2 regions of the Faecalicatena fissicatena genome follow, and region 2 is predicted to be linked to the other one. Evidence: predicted binding sites of a transcription regulator. Region 2 holds the regulator's gene; the other holds the start of a gene.
What was found. Region 2 encodes HrcA, which represses chaperone genes, less so after heat shock. Its sites were predicted from a motif close to TGTTAGCACTCNNNNNNNNNGAGTGCTAACA; they were not measured.
Positions count from the first base shown of each region.

Region 1 (10,707 bases), on a different contig from region 2:
TTTATGTATTCCAGGGCAGTTCGCCCGGAGGATTTCAGAAGGAAGCAGACAAAAGAGCAAAAGCGCGATAGGAGCGCAGTGTCAGTGCGTTCTGAGCGGTAAAGGAGGAATGCCTATGAGTCTTGGCATGGTATATTCCGCGGCCCTTCACGGCATGGAGGTGAAATTCATCCGCGTGGAGGCGGATCTGAGCAACGGCCTGCCCATGTTCCACATGGTGGGCTATCTGTCCTCAGAGGTGAAGGAGGCGGGGGAGCGGGTGCGCACGGCTATCCGCAACAGCGGTCTGGAGGTTCCGGTCAAAAAGACGGTGATCAACCTGTCGCCAGGCAGCGTGCGAAAGAGAGGGGCCTCCTTTGACCTGCCCATTGCCCTGTCCATCCTGGCATCCCAGGGACTCATCGGGCAGGAGGCGCTGGAGCAGGTGCTGGCGGTGGGTGAGCTGGGACTGGACGGCAGCATCCGGGACGTGCCAGGTGTGCTGCCCATTGTGTGGGAGGCAAGGAAGCAGGGATACAGGCTGTGTATTGTGCCGGCAGGCAACGAGGCGGAGGCGGCCCTCTTGGAGGGGATCCCTGTTCTGGCAGCAGGCAGCCTTGCCCATCTTCTGGATCTGCTGTCAGGAAAAGAGCTGCCCCAGCCCAGGTCTGTGAACTCTCAAAAGGCCGACAGCGTGGAGCCAGCCTTCGAGGGCGATTTCCAGGAGGTGAAAGGGCAGGGAGCCGTGAAGCGTGCGGCGGAGATTGCCGTGGCGGGAGGCCACAATTTCCTTATGATCGGCCCACCAGGAAGCGGAAAGTCCATGATCGCCAGGAGAATTCCCACCATCCTGCCGCCGCTTGCGATGGAGGAGGCTTTGGAGATCACAAAGATCTACAGTGTCCAGGGAATGCTGGAGAAGGAGACGCCCCTCATTCGGCGGCGGCCCTTCCGGGAAGTGCACCACACGGCCACAAAGGCGGCCCTAATCGGAGGAGGGCTAATCCCGGCCCCGGGGGAGATTTCCCTGGCCCACAAGGGTGTCCTTTTCCTGGACGAGCTGACGGAGTTTCCACGGTCTGTCCTGGAGGTGCTGCGCCAGCCCCTGGAGGAGAAGAAAATCCGCCTGACAAGGAAGCAGGGCGTCTACGAGTTCCCGGCAGATTTCATGCTGGCGGCAGCCATGAACCCCTGCCCCTGCGGCTACTATCCGGACCTGGACAGGTGCACCTGCACCCCTGCCGGTATCAGCCAGTATCTGGGAAAGGTCAGCCAGCCCTTCCTTGGCCGCATCGACATCTGCATGGACACCCCTGCTGTGGATTACAGAAGCCTGCAGAGCAGCGGGCAGGAGGAGACATCGGAGAAGATACGGGAGCGGGTCTGTATGGCAAGAGAGAGACAGCTCGGGCGGTACAGAGGGGAGAAGGGAAAGACGAACGCCTCCCTCCCGGCCAGGCTGATACCCAAATACTGCTCCCTGGGAACAAAGGAGGAGAGGATCATGGAGAGCGCCTTTGAGCAGATGGGGCTGACTGCCAGGACCTGCCACAAGGTGCTGAAGGTGGCCAGGACCATCGCGGACCTTGACGGAAAAGAGAAGATTCAGACCAGTCATCTGGCGGAGGCCATCGGCTACCGTCTGCCGGACGCGAAATATTGGGGAAATCTGCGCTGACAGCGCCCGGGATCAGGCCAGAGAAATAAGACATAGTAGGACAGAGAGTGACAGAGAGTGTGAAAAGAGGAGGGGATGGGGATGAAGTACGAGTACTGGCTTGCCTGTGTCCGCCCGCTGGCGGGAGGGAAAAAGGAGAAGCTGAGAAGCCGCGCGGGCAGCGGGGAGGCGGTATATTATATAGAAGAGAAAAGGCTGCAGGAGATGGAATTTCTGACAGAAAAGGACAGGCAGGTGATCCTGAGCTTCCAGAAAAAGAAAGACCTGTCGACAGAATACGGCAGGCTTCTGGAAAAAGAAATCCGGCTTGTGCCCTGCCATGATCCGGCCTACCCCAGGCGGCTGAGAGAGTGCGCCGGGCACCCCTACGCCCTGTTTGTGAAGGGCCGCCTGCCTGCCGATGACAGACTCTCGGTGGCCATTGTGGGCGCCAGGCAGTGCAGCGCCTACGGGGAGAGACAGGCCCTTGCGTTTGCGGAGTATCTGGCGGGCCGGGGCGTCCAGGTCATCAGCGGTATGGCCAGGGGCGTCGACGGGGCGGCGGGAAGAGGAGCCATAAATGGGGGAGGAGACACATATGCTGTACTGGGATCCGGAGTGGATGTGTGCTACCCTGCTCAGAACAGGGGACTCTACGGCGATATTCTGAAAAAGGGCGGCATCCTGTCGGAGCAGCTTCCGGGAGCAGCCCCAAGGAGAGAGAACTTCCCCGCCAGGAACAGGATCATCAGCGGTCTGGCAGACGCGGTTCTTGTGCTGGAGGCAAGGGAGCGCAGCGGCTCCCTCATCACAGCGGACATGGCGCTGGAGCAGGGGAGGGACGTGTACGCCCTTCCAGGGCCCGTGGACAGTCCCCTGAGCCGGGGCTGCAACCAGCTGATCAGGCAGGGGGCAGGACTCCTTATCGGGCCGGAGGAACTGCTGGAGGAGCTGGTCAGTGAGCCCGCCTTGGCGGCTCTTCTGCCGGGCCGTATGAGGGGAAAAGGAGAATGTGAAAAATCAGACAAAAATAAAAAAGTGCTTGAAAGTGCCGAAAATATAGTGTATAGTTGCCTTGGTCTGTATCCCAGGGATATCAGCTCGCTGCTGGAGGAGACAGCTCTTGCGCCGGCGGTCCTCATGGAGACGCTGGTAGCTCTCCAGATCAAGGGATACGTAAAGGAAATTTCAAAAGGCTATTACATCCGCGCCGAATGACCGGACGGGGAAAGCAGATGGAAAATCGGGCGGGGGGAATGGCACCAGGAAGTATTGGAGGAAGAAAGTTAAAATGGCTCATTATCTTGTAATCGTGGAGTCTCCGGCAAAGGTGAAGACGATCAAAAAATTCCTTGGAAGCAACTACACAGTCATGGCTTCCAACGGACATGTGAGGGACCTGCCCAAAAGCCAGCTCGGAATTGACGTGGAGCATGACTTTGAGCCCAAATATATCACCATACGCGGAAAGGGAGAGATCCTCGCGGCCCTCAGGAAGGAAGTCAAGAAGGCTGACAAGGTCTATCTGGCAACCGACCCGGACCGGGAGGGGGAGGCTATTTCCTGGCATCTGTGCAAGGCTCTGAAGCTGGAGGACAAGAAGACCTACCGCATCAGCTTTAACGAGATCACAAAGAACGCGGTAAAGGCGTCCATCAAGAACGCCAGGGAGATCGACATGGATCTGGTGGACGCCCAGCAGGCCCGCCGCGCCCTGGACAGGATCGTGGGGTACGAGATCAGCCCTCTTCTGTGGGCCAAGGTCAAGAGAGGCCTTAGCGCCGGCCGCGTGCAGTCCGTGGCACTGCGCATCATCGCGGACAGGGAGGATGAGATCAATGCGTTCATACCGGAGGAGTACTGGACGCTGGATGCCATCCTGAACGTAAAGGGGGAGAAAAAGCCCCTCCGGGCCAAATTCTACGGCACGGAAAAAGAAAAAATGACCATCCACTCCAGGGAGGAGCTTGATAAGATCCTGAAGGATCTGGAGGGGGCCGACTATAGTGTGGAGGAAGTGAAGAAGGGGGAGCGCTTCAAGAAGGCTCCCGTGCCCTTCACCACCAGTACCATGCAGCAGGAGGCGTCCAAGGTTCTGAACTTTGCCACCCAGAAGACCATGCGGATCGCTCAGCAGCTCTACGAGGGAATTGACATTAAGGGCAACGGAACAGTGGGTCTGATCACTTACCTGCGTACAGACTCCACCCGCGTGTCCGAGGAGGCGGAGAGCAGTGTCCGGGACTTTATCGGAAAGAGCTACGGGGAGCAGTTTGTGGCCACCGGAACGGCAAAGCAGGCTGACAACAGGAAGATCCAGGACGCCCACGAGGCTATCCGTCCCACAGATGTGACCAGAACCCCCGCGGCCATGAAGGATTCCCTCACAAGAGATCAGTTCCGCCTGTATCAGCTTATCTGGAAACGGTTCGTGGCAAGCCGCATGCAGCCCGCCAAATACGAGACTACCTCCGTGAAGATCGATGCCGGAGATTACCGGTTTACCGTGGCTGCCTCCAAGATTGTATTTGAGGGCTTCCGCACGGTGTACACTGAGTCCGACGAGGAGAAGGAGGAGTCCAACGTACTGCTGAAGGGACTGGATGAAAATTCTGTCCTCACGAAGAAGGAGTTTGACACAAAACAGCATTTCACACAGCCTCCGGCACACTACACAGAGGCGGCCCTTGTAAAGACGCTGGAGGAGCTGGGCATCGGGCGGCCAAGTACCTACGCCCCCACCATCTCCACCATCATTGCCAGAAGGTACGTGGCAAAGGAGAACAAGAACCTGTATCTGACAGAGCTGGGGGAAGTGGTGAACAACATTATGAAGCAGTCCTTCCCGGCCATTGTGGATGTGAACTTTACCGCCAACATGGAGGGGCTCCTGGATAAGGTGGCAGAGGGAAAAGTGGAGTGGAAGTCAGTGATCGAAAACTTCTACCCTGACCTTGACCAGGCGGTGAAGACAGCGGAGAAGGAGCTGGAGACCGTGAAGATCGAGGACGAGGTCACAGACGTGATCTGCGAGGAGTGCGGCCGCAACATGGTCATCAAGTACGGCCCCCACGGCAAGTTCCTGGCCTGTCCCGGCTTCCCGGAGTGCCGCAACACAAAGCCCTATCTGGAGAAGATCGGCGTCAAGTGTCCCAAGTGCGGCAAGGACATTGTGATTCGCAAGACGAAGAAGGGAAGAAGGTACTACGGATGCGAGGACAATCCGGAGTGCGATTTCATGTCCTGGCAGAAGCCCTCTGAGAAGAAGTGCCCGAAATGCGGCGGCTACATGGTGGAAAAAGGCAGCAAGCTTGTCTGCATGAACGCAGAATGTGGGTATAATGAAAACAATAGAGAAAATTCATAGAAATTATTTATAAAAAATGCGCAAAAATTAACAGAAGATTGTTGATATTTCCAGAATTGTATGATAATATATTCAACAAAGGATGGAGGTTGCGTATGAGTGTACAATTATTAGATAAAACAAGAAAAATCAATAAATTACTGCACAACAACAACTCCAGCAAGGTTGTCTTTAATGATATCTGTGAGGTGTTGACGGAAATCCTGAATTCCAACGTGCTGGTCATCAGCAAGAAGGGAAAGGTCTTAGGTGTCAGCAGGTGCAGTGGTGTAGGTGTGATCACGGAACTCATCAAGGGAGAGGTCGGATGCCATATAGACGAGATGCTCAATGAGCGTCTGCTGAACATCCTCTCCACAAAGGAAAATGTCAATCTGGAGACCCTGGGCTTTTCCCAGGAGACAGCGAAGGGCTACCAGGCTATTGTCACGCCCATCGAGATCGCGGGAGAGAGGCTTGGAACTCTGTTTATCTACAAGCAGGGCGAGGACTACGAGATTGACGACATTATTTTAAGTGAATATGGAACGATGATCGTGGGGCTTGAGATGCTCCGGTCCGTCAATGAAGAAAACGCAGAGGAGACACGCAAAGAACATATCGTCCAGTCAGCTATCAGTACACTCTCCTTTTCTGAGCTGGAGGCCATCATCCATATTTTTGACGAGCTGGAGGGCACAGAGGGCATCCTGGTCGCCAGCAAGATCGCTGACCGCGTGGGCATCACAAGGTCCGTCATCGTAAACGCGCTGCGCAAGTTTGAGAGCGCCGGCGTCATCGAGTCCAGGTCATCCGGCATGAAGGGGACATATATCAAGGTAGTCAACGACTATGTCTTCACAGAGCTGGAAAAGATCAAGGCTGAGAGAAACAAATAATCTTTTATAAAAATAAGACGAATGATGAAGAGAAAGGGTATCGGGAAACTGATGCCCTTCTTTTGGGAAGGAGGACGACTATGTACGAGGGAAGCACTGCAGTGCTCAGGATGCTCCACGTCTACCTGGAGGGGGAGCTGATGGATGAAAGAGAATATGTCTGCAGGATCACTGCATATGACCCGGACAGAGAGTATATGTATATGACAGTGGAGGAGGGGGAGCTGACGGACCTCTCCCTGGATGCAGAGTACGACTGCAGCATAAGGCCGGAGGAGGTGAGCTGTCAGGGCTCGGTGAAGGAGCGGTATTTCGACAGAGAGGGGAGCCGGCTCGTTTTCTCTGTGGAAAATGGATTTTATAAAAATAATATAAACTGAAATAAAGTGTGTTGACAAAACAAATGGAGAGTGCTATTTTATTACTAGAGTTTATTAGCACTCTCCATTTAAGAGTGCTGACAAATATAAAATTTATATAGATAGCTTAAAGGAGGAACCATTCATGAAATTAGTACCATTGGGAGACAGAGTTGTATTGAAACAGTTAGTTGCTGAAGAGACTACAAAGTCCGGTATCGTCCTGCCGGGACAGTCCAAAGAGAAACCCCAGCAGGCTGAAGTGATCGCAGTTGGCCCGGGCGGAGTAGTGGACGGCAAAGAAGTGGAGATGCATGTGAAGGAAGGCCAGCAGGTTATCTATTCCAAATATGCGGGAACAGAAGTGGAGCTGGACGAGGAGTCCTACATCATCGTAAGACAGAGTGATATCCTTGCAGTGATCGAGTAGGATCAGCTTAGTGCATCAGAATTTTAACATCAAATCTGAGAATAAAACTTAAATCAGAAAACAGGAGGATTGATTATCATGGCAAAGGAAATCAAATACGGAGCAGATGCCAGAGCAGCACTGGAGTCAGGTGTAAATCAGCTGGCAGATACAGTAAGGGTGACACTTGGACCGAAGGGAAGAAATGTTGTCCTTGACAAATCATTCGGAGCACCCCTCATCACAAACGACGGTGTGACTATCGCAAAGGAGATCGAGCTTGAGGATCCGTTTGAGAACATGGGCGCACAGCTCATCCGCGAGGTTGCTTCCAAGACAAACGATGTAGCTGGTGACGGTACTACAACAGCTACAGTTCTTGCACAGGCAATGGTTCACGAGGGAATGAAGAACCTGGCAGCAGGCGCTAACCCCATCGTGCTGAGAAAAGGTATGAAGAAAGCTACAGATAAAGCTGTTGAGGCCATCCAGGGTATGAGCAGCAAGGTGACAGGAAGAGACCAGATCGCCAGAGTTGCGGCAATCTCAGCCAGCGATGACGAAGTGGGCGAGATGGTAGCAGAGGCCATGGAGAAGGTTTCCAACGACGGTGTCATCACCATCGAGGAGTCCAAGACCATGAAGACCGAGCTGGATCTTGTAGAAGGTATGCAGTTCGACCGCGGTTATGTATCCGCTTACATGTGCACAGATATGGATAAGATGGAGGCCAACCTGGAGGATCCTTACATCCTCATCACAGACAAGAAGATTTCCAACATTCAGGAGATCCTGCCTCTGCTGGAGCAGGTTGTGCAGGCCGGCGCAAGACTTCTCATCATCGCTGAGGATGTAGAGGGCGAGGCTCTGACAACTCTGATCGTCAACAAGCTGAGAGGAACCTTCAACGTAGTGGCTGTCAAGGCTCCGGGCTACGGCGACAGAAGAAAAGCCATGCTGGAGGATATCGCTATCCTGACAGGCGGACAGGTGATCTCCGACGAGCTGGGCCTGGATCTGAAGGAGACTACAATGGATCAGCTCGGACGCGCGAAATCTGTAAAGGTTCAGAAGGAGAACACAGTCATTGTAGACGGACTTGGAGAGAAGGACGCTATCCAGGCGCGTATCGCTCAGATCAAGGCACAGATCGAGGAGACGACATCTGACTTTGACAGAGAGAAATTACAGGAGAGACTTGCCAAGCTGGCAGGCGGCGTTGCTGTTATCCGTGTAGGCGCTGCCACAGAGACTGAGATGAAAGAGGCCAAACTCCGGATGGAGGATGCCCTGGCAGCTACAAGAGCAGCTGTTGAGGAAGGCATCATCGCAGGCGGCGGTTCCGCATACATCCACGCTTCCAAGGAAGTGGCAAAACTTGCTGACACGCTGGAAGGTGACGAGAAGACAGGTGCAAACGTAGTGCTGAAAGCTCTGGAGGCTCCTCTGTTCCACATCGTTGCCAACGCCGGACTGGAGGGCGCTGTCATCATCAACAAGGTAAGAGAGTCCGAGCCGGGACAGGGCTTTGACGCTTACAAGGAAGAGTATGTGGATATGGTGAAGTCCGGTATCCTTGATCCTGCAAAGGTTACAAGAAGCGCTCTTCAGAACGCCACAAGCGTTGCCTCCACTCTGCTGACAACAGAGTCCGTTGTTGCGAACATCAAAGAAGAGACTCCGGCAGCACCGGCAGGCGGCGGAATGGGCATGATGTAATCACGCTTCTTTATAAAGATGAAAATTTAGAAAACTCCCCCCGGGGAGTTTTCTTTTTATATTTGGATGTGCTATAATGTCCACAGGCAAATCCTGCCTGAGAAACTGACATTGGAGGAAGAAAGATGGGTGACTTCTATACAGAGCAATTGGTCAAGAAGAAGACAGACGGGAAGGATATAGCGATGAAAATCCTGCTGATCGTGCTGACAGTAATCAGCTTTTTTATCGCTTTTTTAGTGCCCCTTTTAATTCTTGTGCCTATACTGTTTGTTGTGGCTGACGTATTTCTGTTCAGGAGGATGGATGTGGAGTACGAATACATTTACATTAACGGAGACCTGGACATTGACAAGGTGATGCACAAGGAGCGCAGGAAGCACATGCTCTCTGTAAATGTGAAGGATATGGAGCTGCTTGCCCCGGAGGGAGCCTTCCAGCTGCAGTCCTACAAAACAGGAAAGATCTATGATTACAGCAGCGGCATCACATCTGCCCCGAACCGCTATGTCCTCGTATTTACAAGGGCAGGGGAGACGGCAAAGATACTTATTGAGCCAAACAGCGACCTGGTGGAGGGCTTTTTCCTCATGGCGCCAAGAAAAGTTATCCGGAAATAGCAGGCACGACAAAATTGGTGCAATAAAGGAAAAGTTATTGACAAAGACAGCAGTCTTTGGGTATGATAGCAGTTAAACATGACAAAAGAAAGAGAGGAATAAACGATGGGTAAAATTATCGGAGAGGGAATCACATTTGACGATGTGCTTTTAGTGCCAGGATACTCAGAGGTAATCCCAAATCAGGTAGACTTGTCCACATATCTTACAAAGAAGATCAGACTGAATATTCCCATGATGAGTGCCGGAATGGACACGGTCACAGAGCACCGCATGGCTATCGCCATGGCGCGCCAGGGCGGCATTGGTATCATCCATAAAAATATGTCTATTGAACAGCAGGCGGAAGAGGTAGACAAGGTAAAGCGTTCAGAGAACGGCGTTATCACGGATCCATTCTATCTTTCCCCGGAAAACACACTGGCAGACGCCAATGAGCTGATGGGCAAATTCCGGATTTCCGGTGTCCCCATCACCGAGGGCAGAAAGCTGGTGGGTATCATTACCAACCGTGACCTGAAGTTTGAGGAGGACTTTACAAAGAAGATCAAGGAGTCCATGACATCTGAGGGACTGATCACCGCAAAGGAGGGCATCACCCTGGAGGAGGCCAAGAAAATCCTGGCCAAGGCGAGAAAAGAGAAATTACCCATCGTTGATGATGATTTTAACCTGAAAGGCCTGATCACCATCAAAGATATAGAGAAGCAGATCAAATATCCGCTGTCTGCCAAGGATGAGCAGGGACGTCTCCTGTGCGGCGCTGCCCTTGGGATCACAGCCAACTGCCTGGAGAGAGCCCAGGAGCTGGTGAATGCCAAGGTGGACGTTGTGGTGCTTGACTCTGCCCACGGACACTCTGCCAATGTGCTGCACACCATTGACATGGTCAAGAGCAAATTCCCGGATCTGCAGGTCATTGCAGGTAATGTGGCAACAGGCGCGGCTGCTGAGGCCCTCATCAAGGCCGGCGCTGACGCGGTCAAAGTCGGCATCGGTCCGGGGTCCATCTGCACGACACGTATCGTGGCCGGTATCGGCGTGCCCCAGATCACGGCGGTCATGGACTGCTATGAGGTGGCGGACAAGTACGGTATCCCGATCATTGCCGATGGAGGGATCAAGTACTCCGGCGACATGACAAAAGCCATTGCCGCAGGCGCCAATGTATGTATGATGGGAAGCATCTTTGCGGGATGTGACGAGAGCCCGGGAACTTTCGAGCTGTTCCAGGGAAGAAAGTACAAGGTATACAGGGGCATGGGATCCATTGCAGCCATGGAGAACGGAAGCAAGGACCGCTACTTCCAGGAGAACGCCAAGAAGCTTGTTCCCGAGGGCGTAGAGGGCCGTGTGGCATACAAGGGAACCGTGGAAGATACGGTATTCCAGCTCATGGGCGGACTCCGGTCCGGTATGGGATACTGCGGAACATCTACCATTGAGGAGCTGAAGACAAATGCCCGCTTCATCAAGATTTCAGCAGCATCCTTAAAGGAGAGCCATCCCCATGATATCCATATCACGAAGGAAGCTCCCAACTACAGCGTGGACGAATAGAAAGAGATTTCAGGACGAAGCCTGCCCTTTTTGGGCGGGCTTCTGACAGACAGGGGGTAAAGCATATGACAGAGACATTTGGAAAGACATCCGCAGGGTGGGAGACCACTCTGTACACACTGGATAATAAAAACGGCATGCAGATCGCAGTATCAGATT
Region 1 covers NZ_JACLYY010000004.1:22,279-32,985, forward strand. The annotation lists gene H7U36_RS05135 (YifB family Mg chelatase-like AAA ATPase) at 116-1,657, shown strand; gene dprA (DNA-processing protein DprA) at 1,739-2,854, shown strand; gene topA (type I DNA topoisomerase) at 2,928-5,003, shown strand; gene codY (GTP-sensing pleiotropic transcriptional regulator CodY) at 5,099-5,881, shown strand; gene H7U36_RS05155 (hypothetical protein) at 5,962-6,261, shown strand; gene H7U36_RS05160 (co-chaperone GroES) at 6,386-6,670, shown strand; gene groL (chaperonin GroEL) at 6,749-8,368, shown strand; gene H7U36_RS05170 (DUF6106 family protein) at 8,494-8,988, shown strand; gene guaB (IMP dehydrogenase) at 9,094-10,548, shown strand; gene H7U36_RS05180 (aldose epimerase family protein) at 10,614-10,707, shown strand, end outside.
Region 1: a site for HrcA is predicted at 6,314-6,344, ahead of H7U36_RS05160 (co-chaperone GroES). Genes of this name have one in related genera too.

Region 2 (10,707 bases):
CCGGCCTTGTCCTGACAGGGGCCTATTTCGTCGGCCAGGCAGCTTTCATCATCACCCTTGTGAAGCTGGAGAGGACGATGTGACCCGGAGGACCCTTTTCATATCCTCCGGAAGGGGCGCTGTAAATTCCATGGGTTCCCCGGTCATGGGGTGGGGAAAGGACAGACGGTGGGAGTGGAGCGCCTGTCGGCTGATGTACTTCATATCCGGGTTGTAGAGGTAGTCGCCGATGAGGGGATAGCCCAGGTACTGCATGTGGACCCGGATCTGGTGGGTGCGGCCCGTCTCCAGCTTCAGGCGTACCAGGCTGTGGGGGCCGCAGAGGCCTATGGTCTCGTAGTGGGTGACAGCCTCCTCCCCGTGTTCAAAATCCACCTTCCGCTCCACGATGGATGTGCCGCTGCGGGCCAGAGGGGCGCGGACCGTGCCGGCGGGGGGCGTCACATGGCCGGAGACGATGGCCAGGTACTCCCGGCCCAGCGTCTTGTCCGCCGTCATGGCGGAGAGGATCCCGGCGCTCACCAGATGCTTGGCCACCACCGTGAGGCCGGATGTATCCCGGTCCAGCCGGTTGGAGCAGCGGAAGATGAAGGGCTTTCCCTGCTCTTTGTAGTACCAGGCCAGGGCGTTCGCCATGGTGTTGGTGTAGTTGTTGACAGAGGGGTGGATGGGCATGCCGGCGGGCTTGTTGACGACGATGATGTCCCCGTCCTCGTACACGATGTCCAGCGGCAGAGGGACGGGAGGGATCTTTTCGGAGACGCCTGTCTCGCGAATGCCCACTCTCAGCAGATCCCCCTCCCGGAGGGGCTGGTTCATATAGCGCGGCGCGCCGTTCACAAGGATGCTCTCGGGCATCCTTTTTATGGCGGAGAGGTTCTGACGGGAGTAGCCCTTCCTCCTTAGAAACTGTTCCACGCGGAGCCCATCCGCCTCTTTTCCTATTATATAATCAATGATCCTGTCCATGTCTTATCCGGCCTTTCCGCTGTGAAGAGGGGGGATGCCCCGCTTTGCTTTACGGCCATTATAGCAGAGAAAAATCAAATTTTCACAAATTTCGCATAAACTGTAAAAAATTTATAAATCCTGTTGACAAATAAAAACCATAGTGATACATTAGTAACCGTAGAGATTAGCACTCGTACCAAATGAGTGCTAACAATACAAAAAGGAGGCAGTAAGGATGCAGGCCAAAGATGGACTGGGTGAAAGAAAACTGAAAATCCTTCATGCGATCATCCAGAACTATCTGGAAACAGGTGAGCCCGTGGGCTCCAGGACCATTTCCAAATACACGGACCTGAATTTGAGTTCTGCGACGATCCGCAATGAGATGGCGGATCTGGAAGAGCTGGGATATATCCTGCAGCCCCATACATCAGCGGGAAGGATCCCTTCCGACAAGGGATACCGCTTATATGTGGATATGCTGATGGAGGAGAAGGAACAGGAGCTAAATGAGATGCAGGAGCAGATGCTGGATAAGGCAGACAAGATGGATCAGCTCCTGAAGCAGGCCGCAAGAGTGCTGGCGGCAAACACCAACTACGCGACCATGGTTTCTACTCCCATGAACAGCGCCAACAAGCTGAAGTTCATTCAGCTCTCCCAGGTGGATGATGAGCAGATCATCGCGGTGATCGTGCTTGGAGGAAACGTCATAAAGAACAAGATCATCAATGTAGATGAGCCGCTTGGCAATGAAAATCTCCTGAAGCTGAACATGCTGCTCAACACAACGCTGAACGGTATGTCCATTGAGGAGATCAACCTGGGACTGATAGCAAGGCTGAAGGAGCAGGCGGGCATCCACAGCGCGGTGATCAGCGATGTGCTCGACGCGGTGGCGGACGCTATCCAGGTAGACGAGGATATGCAGATCTACACAAGCGGAGCCACGAATATTTTCAAATATCCGGAGCTCAGTGACAAGAAGAGCGCACAGGAGATCATCAGTGCCTTTGAGGAGAAGCAGCAGCTCACGGAGCTGGTCACGCAGACCCTTTCCCAGGAGGACAACACAGGCATCCAGGTGTATATCGGAGACGAGACGCCGGTGCAGACCATGAAGGACTGCAGTGTCGTCACCGCAACCTATGAATTGGGGGACGGCATGAAGGGAACGATAGGAATTATCGGACCGAAGCGGATGGATTACGAGCATGTACTGAAATCGCTGAAGCACCTGCAGGGCGAGCTGGATGCGATTTTCCATAATAAAGAATAAGAAAGGTGGATGGACCCTTGGAAGAAAATAAAAATAATCAGGAAGAAGTAAAACAGGAAAAAAGCCAGGAAGAGATGGTTAAAGAGGCTGTAGAGGAGGCTAAGAAGACCGCCTCTGCCAAGGAGGAGCCGGGCGACGGCGAGATCCCCGTTGAGGACGGAGACAAGGAAGATAAAGCCGGGGCAGAGGGCCAGGAGGAGCCTGAAGAGGAGGCCTCCCCCGAGGAAGGAAAGACCGAGGGGAAGAAGCTCTTTGGCAGAAAGAAGAAAGACAAAAAAGACGAGAAGATCGAGGAGCTTACAGATAAGCTCACAAGACAGATGGCTGAGTTTGATAACTTCCGCAAGCGCACGGAGAGGGAGAAATCCCAGATGTACGAGGTTGGTGCGAAAGATATCATAGAAAAGATCCTCCCCATCGTGGACAGCTTCGAGAGAGGCCTGGACGCGGTCAAAGAGGAGGAGAGGGAGCACCCCTTCATGCAGGGCATGGATAAGGTGTACAAACAGATGATGACCACACTGAAGGAGATCGGCGTGACGCCGATCGAGGCGGTGGGCAAGGAGTTCGATCCCGCCTTCCACAACGCAGTGATGCATGTGGAGGATGAGAGCTTAGGCGAAAATATAGTAGCCGAGGAATTCCAGAAGGGCTACATGTACCGTGACAGTGTCGTGAGGCACAGCATGGTGAAGGTGGCCAACTAAAGAGCTAACAATCAAAAATCAAAATATAACAGGAGGAATTACATCATGGGAAAAATCATAGGTATTGACTTAGGTACAACAAACAGCTGTGTAGCCGTCATGGAAGGCGGACAGCCGGTAGTTATCGCGAATACAGAAGGCGCGAGAACCACACCCTCTGTAGTTGCCTTTACAAAGACAGGTGAGCGTCTTGTGGGCGAGCCCGCAAAGCGTCAGGCAGTCACAAACGCTGAGAGAACGATCTCCTCCATCAAGAGAGAGATGGGAACAGACTACAAGGTAGAGATCGACGGCAAGAAATATTCTCCCCAGGAGATTTCAGCCATGATCCTGCAGAAGCTGAAAGCGGACGCAGAGGGCTACCTTGGCGAGAAGGTGTCTGAGGCTGTCATCACAGTTCCCGCATACTTCAACGACGCACAGCGCCAGGCCACAAAGGATGCCGGAAAGATCGCCGGCCTTGATGTAAAGCGTATCATCAACGAGCCTACAGCGGCAGCGCTGGCATACGGCCTTGACAATGAGAAAGAGCAGAAGATCATGGTATACGACCTGGGCGGCGGTACCTTCGATGTGTCTATCATCGAGATCGGCGACGGTGTTATCGAGGTTCTCTCCACAGCCGGAAACAACAGGCTGGGCGGCGACGACTTTGACCAGAAGGTTACAGACTACATGATCTCCGAGTTCAAGAAGATGGAGGGCGTGGATCTGTCCACAGACAAGATGGCTCTCCAGAGACTGAAGGAAGCTGCTGAGAAGGCTAAGAAGGAGCTTTCTTCCGCTACAACGACAAACATCAACCTTCCGTTCATCACTGCAACAGCAGAGGGACCGAAGCACTTTGATATGAACCTGACAAGGGCAAAATTCGACGAGCTGACACACGACCTGGTAGAGAAGACAGCAGAGCCTGTACAGAGAGCTCTCTCTGACGCGGGCATCACAGCATCCGAGCTTGGCCAGGTACTGCTGGTAGGCGGTTCCACACGTATCCCGGCTGTACAGGATAAGGTAAAACAGCTGACAGGCAAGGAGCCCAGCAAATCCCTGAACCCGGACGAGTGCGTGGCACTTGGGGCTTCCATCCAGGGCGGCAAGCTGGCAGGCGACGCAGGCGCAGGCGATATCCTTCTTCTGGATGTCACACCTCTGTCACTGTCCATCGAGACAATGGGCGGCGTAGCTACAAGGCTGATCGAGAGGAACACGACTATTCCTACAAAGAAGAGCCAGATCTTCTCCACAGCTGCGGACAACCAGACAGCCGTTGACATCAACGTAGTACAGGGTGAGAGACAGTTCGCAAAGGACAACAAATCTCTCGGCCAGTTCAGACTGGACGGCATCCCGCCGGCACCCCGTGGAATACCGCAGATCGAGGTTACATTCGACATCGACGCAAACGGTATTGTAAATGTTTCCGCTAAGGATCTTGGAACAGGAAAAGAGCAGCATATCACCATCACAGCCGGATCCAACATGTCCGAGGAGGATATCGACAAGGCTGTGAAAGAGGCGGCTGCCTTCGAGGCACAGGACAAGAAGCGCAAAGAGGGCATTGACACAAAGAACGACGCCGACGCCTTCGTATTCCAGACAGAGAAGGCTCTCGAGGAAGTGGGAGACAAGATCGACGCCTCCGAGAAGGCCGCTGTTGAGGCTGACTGCAAGGCTCTGAAGGAATTACTGGAAAAAGTAAACATGGAAGATATATCCGACGCGCAGATCGCTGAGATCAAGGCGGGCAAGGACAAACTGATGCAGAGCGCACAGAAGGTATTTGCCAAGATGTACGAGCAGGCAGGCGCAAATGCAGGCGCAGGCCCGAACCCGGGAGCAGGAGCCGGCGCTGACACAGGAGCAGGAGCTGGCCCGGAGGGCTACGGCAGCGATGACGTGGTAGACGGAGATTACAAAGAAGTCTAAGAGACAGGCGGAGCTGTCAGGCAGGCCTGAACCAGGATAAAACCTTGTAAGACTTCAAAGGAAAATCGTTCTGCGGAATTCGAAGGGTGGAGGGTTCCACTTCCTGCGGATCCCGCAGAACTTTGTCTACATGTACTGCACCCGTGTGGAGGGCATGTACGGCATTTCCCTGAATAAAACGAAAGGTTGATAGAGAATGGCAGAGTCAAAGAGAGATTACTACGAGGTGCTGGGCGTCAGCAGGGACGCGGACGAGGCAACTCTGAAAAAGGCATACAGGAAGGTGGCAAAAAAGTACCATCCTGATATGAATCCCGGAGATAAAGAGGCGGAGCAGAAATTTAAAGAGGCGTCGGAGGCCTACGCGGTCCTGAGCGATCCGGAGAAGCGCCGTCAGTATGACCAGTTCGGCCATGCTGCCTTTGAGGGCGGCGCCGGCGGAGCCGGAGGCTTCGGAGGATTTGATTTCAGCGGCGCTGATTTCAGTGATATCTTCGGAGACATTTTCGGCGATCTGTTCGGCGGAGGCCGGCGCGGAGGAAGGACAAATCAGGGTCCCATGAAGGGGATGAACATCCGCAAGAGCGTCCGCATCACATTTGAGGAGGCTGTGTTTGGCTGCGAGAAGGAGATTGAGGTTGTCCTCAAGGATCCCTGTCCGAAGTGCAACGGGACAGGGGCCAAGCCGGGTACATCCCCCCAGACCTGTCCAAAATGCGGCGGCAAGGGCCAGGTTGTCTACACCCAGCAGTCCTTCTTCGGCACAGTGCAGAACGTACAGACATGTCCGGACTGCCACGGCAGCGGACAGATCATCAAGGACAAGTGCCCGGACTGCGGCGGAACCGGCTATATTTCCAGCAAGAAGAAGATCGCTGTGTCCATCCCGGCGGGTATTGACAACGGACAGAGCGTCCGCATCCGCGAGAAGGGAGAGCCCGGCGTAAACGGCGGCCCGAGAGGAGATCTGCTTGTGGAGGTGGCAGTGTCTCGTCACCCCATCTTTATGCGGCAGGATATGAATATCTTCTCCACAGTGCCCATCTCCTTTGCCCAGGCAGCTCTGGGCGGAGACATCCGCATCAAGACCGTGGACGGCGATGTGGTGTACAATGTAAAGCCGGGCACAAAGACAGACACAAAGGTCCGCCTGCGCGGAAAGGGTGTTCCCTCTGTGCGCAATTCCCAGGTCCGCGGCGACCACTATGTGACGCTGGTCATCCAGACACCGGAGCACCTGAGCGCGGAAGCCAAAGAAGCCCTGCGCCAGTTTGATGCCCTCTCCGGCAACACGCTGAACCAGACACCGGAGGAGCTGGAGAACCACAAGAAAAAGAAAAAGGGATTTATGGATAAAGTGAAGGAGGCCTTTGATGATTAGTCATCAGGGCCTCCCTTTTATACAGTCGTTTTGTGCAGTCGTCTTATACGGCAGCTCTATATGGTCGTGTCCCTGCGGATCAGCACCGGGGGGATGACCCTGTGGACCGGTTCCCTCTGGGGTGCCGGTCTTCTCTTTTTCCGCTCTGCCATCTGCTCAGACAGGAGCTCCATGGCCTGGTCTGCAATGACGGAGACCTGCTGTCCCACTGTGCTGATGGGGATGACTGCCTCCCGCGAGATAGGAGAGTTGTCAAAGCCGATGATTTGGTAGGTGTCCGGCAGTTTTCCGTATTTTTGCATGAGGGCGTTGAGGAGCACGTTTGCATGAGTGTCGTTGGGCATGAAGACACCTTTTTTCTGGGCGGGATATTTCTCCTCCATATAGTCTATCAGCTCCAGCACCTTTGCCTTGTTTTCATCGAACGTATTTCCCATGTGAGTCAGGATGAGCTCGTAGGGGACGTGATAATCCCGGCAGGTGTCCTCAAAGCCGTGGACACGGCCGGAGGCGGGGACGGAGTCGGGCATTTTGGCATTTACGTGGATCAGGATGTCGCAGCCGCTTTTTCGCAGGAGCCCGGCAGCCTGGACGCCGCCCATGTAGTTGTCCGTGTTGACGCTGGATATGAACTCGTCCTCCCGCTCGATACCCACCACAGGGACGTGGCAGGAGGCCAGCTCCCGGGAGGAGATAGTGGGGCTTAAAATGATCATGCCCTCTATATTGTAGGCCAGTAGCTCCTCGATGTATCTGCGCTCCACGTCAGCCTTGTCATTTCCCGAGAAGACGAGAAACTTGTAGCCGTATGTCTCGTAGGTGGAGAGGATCTGGTTGAGCATCTCCGAGTAGTAGTGCATGTACAGGTTGGGGATGATGACCCCAACGAACTCCGTCTGGCCGCTGGCCAGGATCCTGCCCACCTTGTTCTCCTTGTAGTCAAGAGCCACCAGGGCGTCCGCGATCTTCTGCTGGTTCTCCAGGGTGAGGGAGTCCGGGTTGTTGAAGTAGCGGGAGATGGTCGTCTTGGAAAAGCCGGTGTAGGCCGCTATGTCTGCAAATGTCACTTTTTTCGCTTTCATATGATTTCCGATCCCCTTTTCTTTGGCTCCCCGGAGGAAGCAGGTTTAAATACTGCTTGTAGTATAACAGAAAAAAGACCGTATAATCAATAAAGTAACCGGTAACAAAACCGGTTTTGTGAAAGGTGCACAAATTGGAGGGATAAAAAATGGCAGAAGCGACGAAACCCCATTTTTCTGTTGACATCCGGCTTTCAGAGGGATATGATTTTATTAAAGGAACCGGTTACTTAACCGGTAACTAAAACGGTTACACGCAAAAAGAGTTTTATAAAGGAGGAGATGTGATGAAGAAATGGAGGCTGTGCCTGACCGGAGCGGTCCTGGCGGCGGCCTGCCTCACCGGCTGTCAGCAGAAAGACCCGCAGCCGGGGGAGGTGGCAGGCTACGATGAGGGGGAGGAATACCTCTCCATATGGGTCCACTCCATCGAGGACACAGAAGAGGGACAGGCCTACAAGGAGTCTGTGGACACCTTCAACGAGGCCTACGACGGGCAGTATTTCGCGGATATCGAGTTCGTGCCCAGGAACGACAGCGGGGGAGGCTACTCGGACAAAGTCAACGCCTCCGTCATGTCGGGGGGACTGCCGGACGTGCTCACTGTGGACGGGCCCAATATCTCGGCCTACGCGGCCAACGGGATCATCCAGCCCCTGGCGGACCTGACCGAGGAGGAGGAGAGCGAGTACCTGCCCTCCATCATCGAGCAGGGGACAGTAAACGATGAGCTGTACGCCCTGGGAGTCATGGAGTCCAGCGTGGGCTTCTACTATAACAAGGACATCATCGAGGAGGCGGGCATCGAGATACCGGATGCGGACCATCCCTGGACCTGGTCCCAGTTCCTCGAGATCCTGGAGGAGTTGAAGCCCCTCATGGAGGAGAAGGACGGGTACTGCCTGGATATGACCTTCCCGGTGGGCGAGACGAGCATCTACTACTACGCGCCCTTCGTGTGGTCCGGCGGCGGTGAGCTTGTCAGCGACGACGGGCTGACAGTGGACGGATATTTCAACTCAGACCAGACTAAGGAGGCCATGGAGTTCTTCCGGACTGTCGTAGAAAATGGCTACATGTCCGAGGCCCCCATCGACCACCTCTTTGAGAGCGGGCGGGCGGCCTTCAAGTTCGACGGGGCCTGGGAGGTCAACACCGTGTACACCAGCTACCCGGATCTCAACCTGGGCGTGGCGCCCTATGTGGTCAGCGACGACTGGGACGGCGGGACCTACACGCCCACGGGCTCCTGGGCCTTCGCTGCCTCCTCCGAGGCGACGGACATCGACGCGGCCACAGAGCTGGTGAAGTGGATGAGCGGCGTGGACAGCGGGATCCGCATCTGGGATATGACGAAGAACTTCCCGTCCACCTACGAGGCATTTGAAAACATCGACGTGTTCCAGACAGATGAAAACTACAATGCTCTGTATGAGCAGCTCACCAACTACGGGCACCCAAGGCCGAAGACGCCGGTCTACCCCCAGGTGAGCACTTCCTTCCAGGAGGTACTGGAGAGCGTGGCCCTGGGAGGCAAGGACGCCCGGACCGAGCTGGATAAGCAGGTGGAACGGATCGATCAGAAACTGGAACGTTATACAAGGGAGTAAGGAATGAAAAAGAAGAATTCAATTTTGGGAATGGCGTTTTTCGGCCCCGCGCTCGTGCTGCTGACCATCTTTCTCTTTCTGCCGATGGCGCTCACATTCGTGTTCAGCTTTACCGACTACTTCGCGCTGAACCCGGAGCTCACCCACTTTGTGGGACTGGAAAACTACTTCAATATTTTTAAGGACGAGCTCTTTGTACAGTCCTTTTTGAACACAGTCAAATTTGTCGTCATCATCGTGCCCTGCCAGTGCATCGGGGCTCTGGTGCTGGCGCTGGCCATCAACAAGGCGGCCCACTGCAAGAAATACTTCAAGGTGGCGTTCTTCGTGCCCGTGGTCATGTCCCTGGCGGTCGTCTCCACCCTGTGGATGCAGATTTACAGCCCGGAGGGCATCCTGAACACGCTGCTTGCCAACTTCGGCATCGACGCCCAGCCCTTTATCCACAGCGCGGACCAGGCGCTCCCCTCCATCGCCGTCATGAGCGTATGGCAGGGCGTGGGCTACCAGATGATCATCTTCCTGGGCGGCCTGCAGAACATCAACCCGGCCCTCTACGAGGCGGCGGAGATGGACCACGCCAGCGCATGGCAGCAGTTTAAGGACATCACCCTGCCGGAGCTGAAGCCCCTGTGCGTGTTCGTGTTCATCACGGTCACCATCGGCGCGTTCCGCATGCTGGTGCAGCCCATGGTCATGACAGGAGGCGGGCCGGACCACTCCACCTACACCATCGTGTACGACATTTACGAGACCGGCACCGTGAACTGGGAGATGGGCCTGGCGTCCACAATGGCTATCGTATTCACCGTATTTGTGGTCATTCTCACGATCATCCAGAATGTACTGACTAAGGACAAGGAGGAGAAAAAGCATGGTATCAAAAAAGCAAAGGCGAATTAACTGGATCCTGGTAGCTGTGCTGCTGGTCCTTTCCATCTTCTTCCTGTTCCCGGTGATCTGGATGCTGGCCAACTCCTTCAAGCCGGACGCGGCAATCACGGCGGACATGAATTCCATCGCGGCCTTCATCCCGCCGGCGCTGGACGGAAATTTCTTTGACAACTACATAGAGATCATCACAAACACCAGTTTCCTGCGGTATATGGGCAACACCCTCCTCTACGCGGCCATCCTGATCGTGCTTGGCATCATTGTGAACGGCCTTGCGGGGTACGCCCTGGCGAAGATCGATTTCCCCTTCCGGGAGCAGTGGCTTTTGATCATCATGATGCTGCTGATCGTGCCCACAGAGACGGTCATCACCATCCACTTCCTGATCATCGCCAAAGCGGGACTTTTGAACACGATCCTGGGCTACATCCTGCCGTCCATCGTCAACCCCTTCAACATCTTCCTGTTCCGGCAGGTGTTCGTAAGCCTCCCGGACGACGTGTACGAGGCGGCGCAGCTGGACTTCTGCGGACCTGTGAAATACTTCTTCACCATGGTCATCCCCATGTCCAAGACAGTGGTGGCGACAGTCAGCGTATTCACGTTCCTGAATGTGTGGAACGACTACCTGTGGCCGGCGCTCGTATTTACATCCAGCGACATGCTGACAGCCCAGATCGGTCTGAACTCCATCACGTCCAATGAAAACACCACAATGGGACAGACCCTGGCGGTCATCACGCTTGTAACAATCCCTGTCATCATCATCTACTCCCTGTTCTCCAAACAGATCGTGGAGGGTGTGACATCAACAGGTTCAAAGGAAGGATAAGAGAAGATGAGTTTCATAGAATTTAAGAATGTATGTAAAAGA
Region 2 covers NZ_JACLYY010000006.1:190,280-200,986, forward strand. The annotation lists gene H7U36_RS08210 (hypothetical protein) at 1-83, shown strand, start outside; gene H7U36_RS08215 (RluA family pseudouridine synthase) at 52-969, opposite strand; gene hrcA (heat-inducible transcriptional repressor HrcA) at 1,187-2,230, shown strand; gene grpE (nucleotide exchange factor GrpE) at 2,305-2,937, shown strand; gene dnaK (molecular chaperone DnaK) at 2,983-4,866, shown strand; gene dnaJ (molecular chaperone DnaJ) at 5,063-6,247, shown strand; gene H7U36_RS08240 (LacI family DNA-binding transcriptional regulator) at 6,304-7,329, opposite strand; gene H7U36_RS08245 (ABC transporter substrate-binding protein) at 7,617-8,939, shown strand; gene H7U36_RS08250 (carbohydrate ABC transporter permease) at 8,943-9,842, shown strand; gene H7U36_RS08255 (carbohydrate ABC transporter permease) at 9,814-10,665, shown strand; gene H7U36_RS08260 (ABC transporter ATP-binding protein) at 10,672-10,707, shown strand, end outside.